DNA from 2 places in the Paenarthrobacter sp. TAF1 genome. Region 1 is predicted to be linked to the other one. Evidence: riboswitches for the same ligand, from Rfam matches in the RefSeq annotation. Region 1 holds a riboswitch; the other holds the start of a gene.
The links. A riboswitch is a leader RNA that binds a small molecule or an ion and turns the genes downstream of it on or off. The one in region 1 is predicted to bind thiamine pyrophosphate.
Positions count from the first base shown of each region.

Region 2: another riboswitch for thiamine pyrophosphate. It lies ahead of thiO (glycine oxidase ThiO); the one in region 1 lies ahead of thiD (bifunctional hydroxymethylpyrimidine kinase/phosphomethylpyrimidine kinase).

Region 1 covers NZ_JBFRDO010000001.1:359,836-364,250, reverse strand. Annotated here, with positions in the region: gene AB4Y81_RS01665 (Rne/Rng family ribonuclease) at 1-2,058, shown strand, start outside; TPP riboswitch at 2,145-2,243, shown strand; gene thiD (bifunctional hydroxymethylpyrimidine kinase/phosphomethylpyrimidine kinase) at 2,234-3,769, shown strand; gene rplU (50S ribosomal protein L21) at 4,140-4,415, shown strand, end outside.
Region 2 covers NZ_JBFRDO010000004.1:319,260-323,674, reverse strand. Annotated here, with positions in the region: gene AB4Y81_RS07690 (alpha/beta fold hydrolase) at 1-650, shown strand, start outside; gene AB4Y81_RS07685 (CGNR zinc finger domain-containing protein) at 647-1,174, shown strand; gene thiE (thiamine phosphate synthase) at 1,292-1,978, opposite strand; TPP riboswitch at 2,006-2,125, shown strand; gene thiO (glycine oxidase ThiO) at 2,118-3,353, shown strand; gene thiS (sulfur carrier protein ThiS) at 3,350-3,586, shown strand; gene AB4Y81_RS07665 (thiazole synthase) at 3,590-4,387, shown strand.

The DNA.
Region 1 (4,415 bases):
GTCCTTGAAGATGGCGTCCTGGCCGAGCACTTCGTGTCCAAGACGCAGCAGGACTCCCTGATCGGCAACGTCTATCTCGGCAAGGTCCAGAACGTCCTGCCATCCATGGAAGCTGCATTCGTTGATATCGGACGCGGCCGCAACGCGGTGCTGTACGCCGGTGAAGTCAACTGGGATGCAGTGAACCTGGAGGGCCAGCCGCGCCGGATCGAGAATGCGCTGAAGTCCGGCGACTCCGTCCTGGTCCAGGTGACCAAGGATCCGGTGGGTCACAAGGGTGCCCGCCTCACAAGCCAGATCTCACTTCCGGGCCGCTACCTTGTGTACGTGCCGGGTGGATCCATGACCGGCATCTCCCGCAAGCTGCCCGACGTCGAACGCAACCGCCTCAAGCGGATCCTGAAGGACCGCCTGCCGGAAAACGCCGGAGTCATCGTCCGTACGGCCGCTGAAGGTGCCTCGGAAGAAGAACTGACCCACGACATCAACCGTTTGCGCGCGCAGTGGGAAGGTATCGAAGGGCAAGCTTCCTCCACCAAGGTGCTGGCACCGGAACTGCTTTACGGCGAACCGGACCTCACCATCAAGGTTGTCCGTGACGTCTTCAACGAGGACTTCTCCAAGCTGATCGTCTCCGGTGACGACGCCTGGGACACCATCGAGGCCTATGTAACCTATGTTGCCCCCGACCTCGTGGGCCGCCTTGAAAAATGGACCAAGGATCAAGACATCTTCGCTGCCTGGCGCATCGATGAGCAGATCCACAAGGCCCTGGAGCGCAAGGTCTTCCTGCCATCCGGTGGCTCGCTGGTCATTGACCGCACCGAGGCCATGACGGTGGTGGACGTCAACACCGGGAAGTTCACCGGCAGTGGTGGAAACCTGGAAGAGACAGTTACCAAGAACAACCTTGAAGCTGCCGAGGAAGTCGTTCGCCAGCTTCGCCTGCGTGACATCGGCGGCATCATCGTCATCGACTTCATCGACATGGTCCTGGAATCCAACCGCGACCTCGTTCTCCGCCGCATGGTGGAGTGCCTGGGCCGTGACCGTACCAAGCACCAGGTTGCTGAAGTAACGTCACTGGGCCTTGTCCAGATGACCCGCAAGCGCATGGGCACCGGTCTCCTTGAAGTCTTCGGTGAGCAGTGCGAGCACTGCGCAGGCCGCGGTGTCGTGACGCATGACGAGCCCGTGGAGCACCGCCGCGCCAACACCGTGGCAGCCGAGCAGCACCGTCCGCACACCGAGGCACAGCAGTCCACAGCCCGCACCGAGCGCAAGCGTCGCCGCGGCAAGGGCGGCGCCCAGGGAACGGTCGAAGCGCCGGCCCAGGTCCATTCGACGCCGTCCGCCCCTGTTGCGGCACCTGCAGCACACCCGGAAGCCCAGGACCCTGCCCGTCAGGCAAAGGCCGAAGCAACCCGGGCTGCACTGGCGACGATTGCAGCGGCCGCGCATGCCGCCCACCTTCACGATGACGAGCTCCACAAGGCAGAGGAGCAAACCCGGGCGGCCGGGGAGCATGGTCCCGACGCCGGTTCAGTCTCCGCTGCCCCGACGGCCCAGGAAGCCGCGGCACACGACGCCGCTGTCCGCGAAGGCCGGGCCACTCCAGTGCTGCGTTTTGGCGGCGAAGAGGTTGCCTTGCCTTTCGTTGAACACCACGATGAGCCGCAGGCAGCCCAGCCGGCCATGAGCCTGGACCGTCTGGCCGAAGCTTTCTCGCACCTTGGCGCGGCACCGTCGCCTGAGGACCAGAAAGCCAAGGAAGCTGTCGAAGCCCCGAAGGCTGCGGACACCCCGACGACTGAAGCTCCGGCTCCGGCCGCAGACGAAGCCCCCTCAGCATCGCGGGGTCGTCGTAGCCGCCGGAACCGCAGTGCAAGCAGGGCCCAAGGCGCGGCCAACGAGACCAGTGTTGAGCACCACGACGTGACCGCTACGGCCGCGAAGGGATCGGCGCACGAGTCCAAGGCGCCTGCGGAGCCGGTCAGGAAAGCGGCCCCGGACGAACCCATCATCCTGGGCGTCGGCGTACCGGCCTCCGAACTCTAACCGTTTGTGACCGCACCAAGGCCCCGCAGTTCCGCTACCAGCGGCAATTGCGGGGCCTTTTGCTGTCTGCCGGTGCGCTAGGCTGGGGGACTGACACGGGGTGCCAGGCGATGGGCCAGGCTGAGATCCAAACCCGTTGAACCTGTCCGGTTAGCACCGGCGAAGGGATGTCCTCATGGCCGCATTGTCATCTTCCGCTGTTTATCCGCTGGCGGAGGACCGCAGACGAACCCCCCGGGTACTGAGCATCGCGGGCTCCGACCCGTCCGGAGGAGCCGGAATCCAGGCTGATTTGAAGAGCATCGCCGCCCACGGTGGATATGGCATGGCGGCCATTACGGCTTTGACGGCCCAGAACACCCTGGGTGTCAGCGGTGTGCACGGACCACCCGTGGAGTTCCTGCGCCAGCAACTGGACGCCGTCAGTACCGATATCGTCATCGACGCCGTGAAGATCGGGATGCTCGGCGACGCGGCTGTTATTGACGAGGTGCGCAGTTGGCTCGAATCGGTGCGCCCCGCCGTCGTGGTTCTTGATCCCGTGATGGTGGCCACCAGCGGTGACCGCCTGCTAGACGAATCCGCAGGGGAGGCCCTTCGTTCCCTGCTTCCATTGGCGGACCTGATCACGCCGAACCTGCCCGAGCTTGCCATATTGCTGGGGGAAACCGAGGCTGCTGATTGGGCATCGGCATTGGAGCAGGGCAAGCGACTGGCAGCTGAGTGCGGAAACACGGTCTTGGTCAAGGGCGGTCATCTGGCCGGCTCGGAATGCCCCGATGCCTTGATCAACACCAGCGGGCTGTTGCGGCAGGACGTCATCGAAGTGGCAGGTCCAAGGATTGAGACCCGGAACAGCCATGGCACTGGATGCTCGTTGTCGTCCGCCTTGGCTACCGTCCAGGCGCGCACGGGCGACTGGGAGGCCTCACTGCGCGAAGCGAAACCGTGGCTGCTCCAGGCCCTGAGGAGCGCAGGGGAGCTGGAAGTGGGCCAGGGCAACGGGCCTGTGGACCACTTCCACCACCACCGCGTCCTCCAGCCTGGCGGATTTGCCGCCACTTTGTGGAAGGAAGCCATCCCGGAGCTTGAAAAAATCCACGGCCTCAACTTCATCCAGGAACTGCAGTCGGGGCATTTGCCGGAGCCGGCATTCAGCTACTACCTTGCGCAGGACGCCATCTATCTCAATGGCTATTCCAGGGTCCTTGCCCGTGCAGGCGCGTTGGCGCCCACCGAGGAAGAACAGCTGTTCTGGGCCAAGAGCTCACGGCAGTGCCTGGAAGTTGAATCGGAACTGCACAGGAACTGGTTGAGCTCCCGTAAGGCTTCGGGCGTCACCGGACCGGTCACCAAAGCCTATGTGGACCATCTGCTGGCAACGTCGGCATCCGGCAGCTATGCGGTGGTCCTCGCGGCGATCCTGCCCTGCTACTGGTTGTATGCGGAAGTGGGTCAAAAGCTCCACGCCGCGTTCGTCGATGCCGGGGCCTCCGGCGGGCATCCCTATGCGGACTGGCTGCGGACGTACGCCGACGAGGACTTTGCCTCCGCCACAAGGATGGCGATCAACTTCACAGACGCGGCGGCCGTTGCCGCTTCCGGGCGTGAACGTGCGGAGATGCTTGAGGCTTTCAGGCAGTCCTGCCGCTACGAGACGGCGTTCTTTGATGCTCCGCGGCTCTACGCCCAGGGTGGCCCGGCCTGTTGAATCGGGACTGAACCGGGATGAAAAGCATGGCTTGTCCCGCGCGTCGCGGGCGTGATCACGTTAATCGCCGCCAAACCCTGTAGGCTGTATGGGCACGGTGCCGGGAGAGTCCGTTACACCTCGTGATGCAAGTCACGGGGTAGCCTCCGGTCCCGGCCTCATTTGCAGCTGAGGGTCAAACTAGCGTAATCTTGATCTTCGGTGCTTACGCCAACACTTGGGTTATGCCCCTTGGAATTGTTCATGGGATGACTCGCGGACTTCGAACAGAAGTCCACGGCGTTGAGGCACAGCGCGAACCAAGCCTGATTCCGGTGACAGGTTCCGCACGCAAATTTAGTTATAAACGTCGAGAGAAGTGAGTACCCAAGTGGTGTACGCGATTGTCCGCGCAGGCGGCCGCCAAGAAAAAGTTTCCGTTGGAGACTACGTAACGCTTAACCGCGTCCCCGGTGGAGCCGGTAGCACGCTTGAGCTGCCCGCCTTGCTCCTGGTTGACGGCGACAAGGTCACCTCCGCAGCAGCGGAACTGGCCAACGTCAAGGTTACGGCTGAGATCCTCGAAGACCTCCGTGGTCCGAAGATCGTCATCCAGAAGTTCAAGAACAAGACCGGCTACCGGAAGCGTCAGGGTCACCGTCAGGAA
Region 2 (4,415 bases), on a different contig from region 1:
ACGTCTGGGACATGCTCGGATTCGGACAGTCGACCCGCACCGCGCCGGATGTGAGCCTCCGGCAGCAGGCGACGATCTTCGTCGAACTCCTCGAGCACTGGGGGGTCTCAGCGCCTCGGGTCGTGGCGCACGACGTCGGCGGCGCGGTCGCGCTGCGGGCGACGCTCCTGCACGACGTGAACTTCGAGTCGCTCACGCTCATCGATGCCGCGACGGTGAGTGGTTGGGGCGCCGGCGGGTTCTTCCAAACCGTCCACCAGCACCCCGAGGCCTTCGAGGCGCTCCCCGACTGGGCTAGCGCTGCCCTGATCGACGCCAAGATCCGGTCCGGCAGTCACGTGGGTCTGCGTGCAGACGCCCTGGCTTCGTACACGGGCCAGTGGGCGGGTGCGGAAGGGGCACGGGCGTTCTACCGGCAGTACACCCAAGGCGGCGAGGAGAACACCGACGAGCTACAGGATCGACTCCGGCTGTTGGACATCCCGATCCACGTGGTCTGGGGCTCGGAAGATGCGTGGCTGGGTGTCGACTACGCCCATCGGCTCGTCACGGCACTTCCGGATCACGCGCGGTTCTCGATCATCGAGGGAGCCGGGCACATGGTGCCGGAGGATCGGCCCGGCGAACTCCTCAGTCTGCTGAGCGCGTGAACGCCGTGCAGTCCGCCGTGCCCGAGGAGCTGCGTGTCGTCGTGGAGTTTTGCAACAGCGCCACACTGCTGCACGGCACCGACGCGCTGGCGACCATCCGTGACGGGCGGGAGTGGCTGGTCCGGCATGGATGGGGCGGCGAGCCCACGCTCGAGCATCTCATCTCGTTGCGCGACGCCCGCGAGGTCATGCGCGCGTTCCTGGCCGACCGTACCGACACGGCAGCGCGATCCGCCCTGAACCAGCTCGCTCAGGAGCACTGGGCAGGCCCCCACGTCGACGACGACGGGCGGCTCGCGCTGACCCCGTCGGCCGGCCTGCCGGTCTCGCCGGCGGGAGCAGCGGTCGGGGCGCTCCTGCTCCACGGCTTGACCGGCTCGGGGCAGCGGCTCAGGACCTGCGCGTCGGAAGCGTGCAGGTGGGTGTTCTACGACAGTTCACGGTCCAGGACCCGGACCTGGTGCGACATGAACACGTGCGGGGCGCGGAGCAAGATGCGCCAGTACCGRGATCGGCTCACCTGAATCTGATCCGATCCGGTGGGTGGGCTGCGGCATCTGCAAGCCCCGACTCACCCCTGTCGCCACAACCTGCCGATACCCCGACGGTCTGCGTGCCTGGGACTGTTGTGTGGAGAACCGTTACGCGGCGGCGTCCAGGGCTTCGAGCAGCGACTTGGCTGCCGCCGTCGGATCTTCCGCCTCGGTAATGGCGCGAACGACGACGATACGGCTGGCGCCCGCAGCGAGCACCTGCTCGACGTTGCCGAGATCGATTCCGCCGATCGCAAACCACGGCACCTCCACGGCGCCGCCGGTGGTCTCCTCCGCGCGCCTGATCGCTTCCGCGGCATATGTGACCAGGCCGGTTCCCACCGCTTCGCGGCCGGGTTTGGTGGGGGTCGCCCAGACGGGACCAACGCAGAAATAGTCCAGCCCAGGCTCGCCCGGCGAAGCCGTGATCGCGGCATTTACCTGCTCAGGCGTATGGGTGGAGAGACCAATCGAAGCGGGGCGGGGAAGGAACGTGCGGGCAATCTCCAGCGGGAGGTCCTTCTGGCCCACATGGAACACCGGAGCCCCGGAAACACTGGCAATATCGGCCCGGTCGTTGACCGCCCAGAGCCGCCCGTGCCGTTCTGCGACGCCACGCAGGATCGCCAGCAATTCCAATTCCTCGGCGGCTTCGATCGTCTTGTCACGGAGTTGGATGATGTCCACCCCGCCCTGGAACGCGGCGTCGGCAAAGTCTTCAAAATCGCCTTGGCGCTTGCGCGCATCAGTGCACAGGTAGAGGCGGGCGCTGGCGAGGGCAGAGTGCTGGGTCATGGAATCCACAGTAGTTCCTCTAAACTGGGCACGTACTGCGGGAGCCGTGACGTACGTCTTTATGACCGTCCGGCTGAGAGGGCTTCAGAGCCGACCGCTTGACCTGATCCGGCTAGTACCGGCGTAGGGAAGGAAACAGATGGAAGAAGCCATTCACGCGGATGTTGCCGTTATCGGCGGAGGCGTCATCGGACTGGGCATCGCCCACCAGGCCCGGAAGCTGGGCCGCTCCGTAGCACTCATCGATCCGGCGCCCGCCACCGGTGCGACATTTGCTGCTGCCGGAATGTTGGCGCCCGTGAGCGAGCTGCACTACCAGGAAGAAGACCTCCTGGAGCTCATGCTCGAGTCATCCCGGTTGTGGCCCTCGTTTGCCGGCGGCCCTCACCGGCCTGTGGAAGCTACCGGATACCGCACGACGCCGACCCTCGCCGTGGGTGCCGATGCCGCCGACCGCCGCGCGCTCGCAGACCTTCGCACTGTCCAGCTCGCGGCGGGCCTGGGGGTCGAACCGTTGCCGTTGCGGACCGCCAGGGAACGCGAACCGCTCCTTAGCCCGCAAATTTCCTGTGCCTTTGATATCCCCGCCGATCACCAGGTGGATCCCCGGAAGCTGGCGGAGTGCCTCATGGCAGGGCTGGCCGCGCATTCATCCGGCGATGGCACGTGGGTAGGCGGCGCCAGGGAAGGATTTGCCGTTGCAGAGTCCGCGCACGGCCTGTTGTGGGACGGGGACCAGGTAGCCGGAGTGGAGCTCGAATCCGGCAAATCCGTCATGGCCGGCGAAACCGTGGTGGCCAACGGGCTGGGCGCCCCCGCGCTCGCCGGCCTTCCTGAGGGTCTTGAACTTCCGGTCAGGCCGGTCTACGGGGACATCCTCAGGCTTCGGGTCCCCGCGCACCTCCAACCGCTGCTCACTGCCACTGTCCGTGGCATGGTCCGCGGGGTGCCCGTTTACATCGTTCCCAGGGACGACGGAACCGTAGTCATCGGAGCTACCCAACGGGAGGACGGCTTGTCGGCGGCCTCCAACGCAGTCTCTGCCGGCGGGGTTTACCAGCTCCTTCGGGACGCCCAGGTACTGGTTCCCGCGGTGGCCGAACTTGAACTCCTGGAAGCAACTGCGCGCGCCAGGCCAGGGACTCCGGATAACGCTCCGTTGCTGGGCCGCGTAGCCGGTTCAAGCGGGGACATCGCAGGCCTGGTGGTGGCCACCGGGTTCTTCCGGCATGGCGTCCTCCTGACCCCCGTGGCCGCCATGATCGTGGGGGAGCTGCTCACCGGTTCCCCTGATCCCCGCTGGTCCATCTTCCGGCCCGACCGTTTCAGTGCAACCGCGCGTCGCTCTCAACTCCACAGCAAGGAAACAGTATGAACATCAAACTCAACGGCGCCGTCCACCAGGTGCCCGCCGACGCCTCCGTCAGCACGCTCGTCACGGCCGTCACCGGCCGCGTACTCGACCACCGTGGACAGGCGGCCGACGGCGGGAAGCTGGGTGTCGCCGTCGCCCGCAATTCCGAGGTGGTGCCGCGCAGCCAGTGGGCAGCTACTCCGCTGGCCGACGGCGATGAACTCGAACTCGTTACCGCAGTACAGGGAGGCTGAACCATGACCACAGCAAGCACCGAAATCCGTACTGACGCCTTGGTGATCGACGGCGTCGAATTCGGGTCCCGCCTGATCATGGGAACGGGAGGTGCGCCGAGCCTGGACGGGCTCGGAGCCGCGCTCCTGGCATCCGGAACCGAGCTCACCACCGTGGCCATGCGACGCTATTCGCCGGCCGAAACCGGTTCGCTGTTCCAGCTGCTGGTGGACAACAACATCCGGGTCCTCCCGAACACCGCAGGCTGTTTCACGGCGAAGGACGCCGTGATGACGGCGGAACTGGCACGCGAGGCGCTGGAGACCGACTGGGTCAAGCTGGAAGTCATCGCTGACGAGCACACGCTGCTCCCTGACGCTGTTGAACTGGTGGACGCCACCGAGCAATTGGTGAACCGCGGCTTCAAAGTGTTCGCCTACACCAACGACGATCCCGTGCTTGCCCTCCGCCTCGAGAACCTCGGCGCCACGGCAGTCATGCCGCTGGGCTCGCCCATCGGGACCGGCCTGGGCATCCTGAACCCGCACAACATCGAACTCATCGTGTCCCGGGCCTCCGTGCCGGTGGTGCTGGACGCCGGGATCGGAACAGCTTCCGACGCCGCACTTGCCATGGAACTGGGCTGTGACGCGGTCCTGCTGGCGACCGCCGTGACCCGCGCGCAGAACCCTGTGCAGATGGGCCAAGCCTTCAAACACGCCGTCATCGCCGGTAGGCTGGCCAGACAGGCAGGCCGGATTCCGCGTCGTGAGCACGCCTTGGCGTCCTCGGCCATGGAAGGCCGGGCGGAGTTCCTCTGAAGCCGGGTTCCTCCCGGGCCGGGTTCCC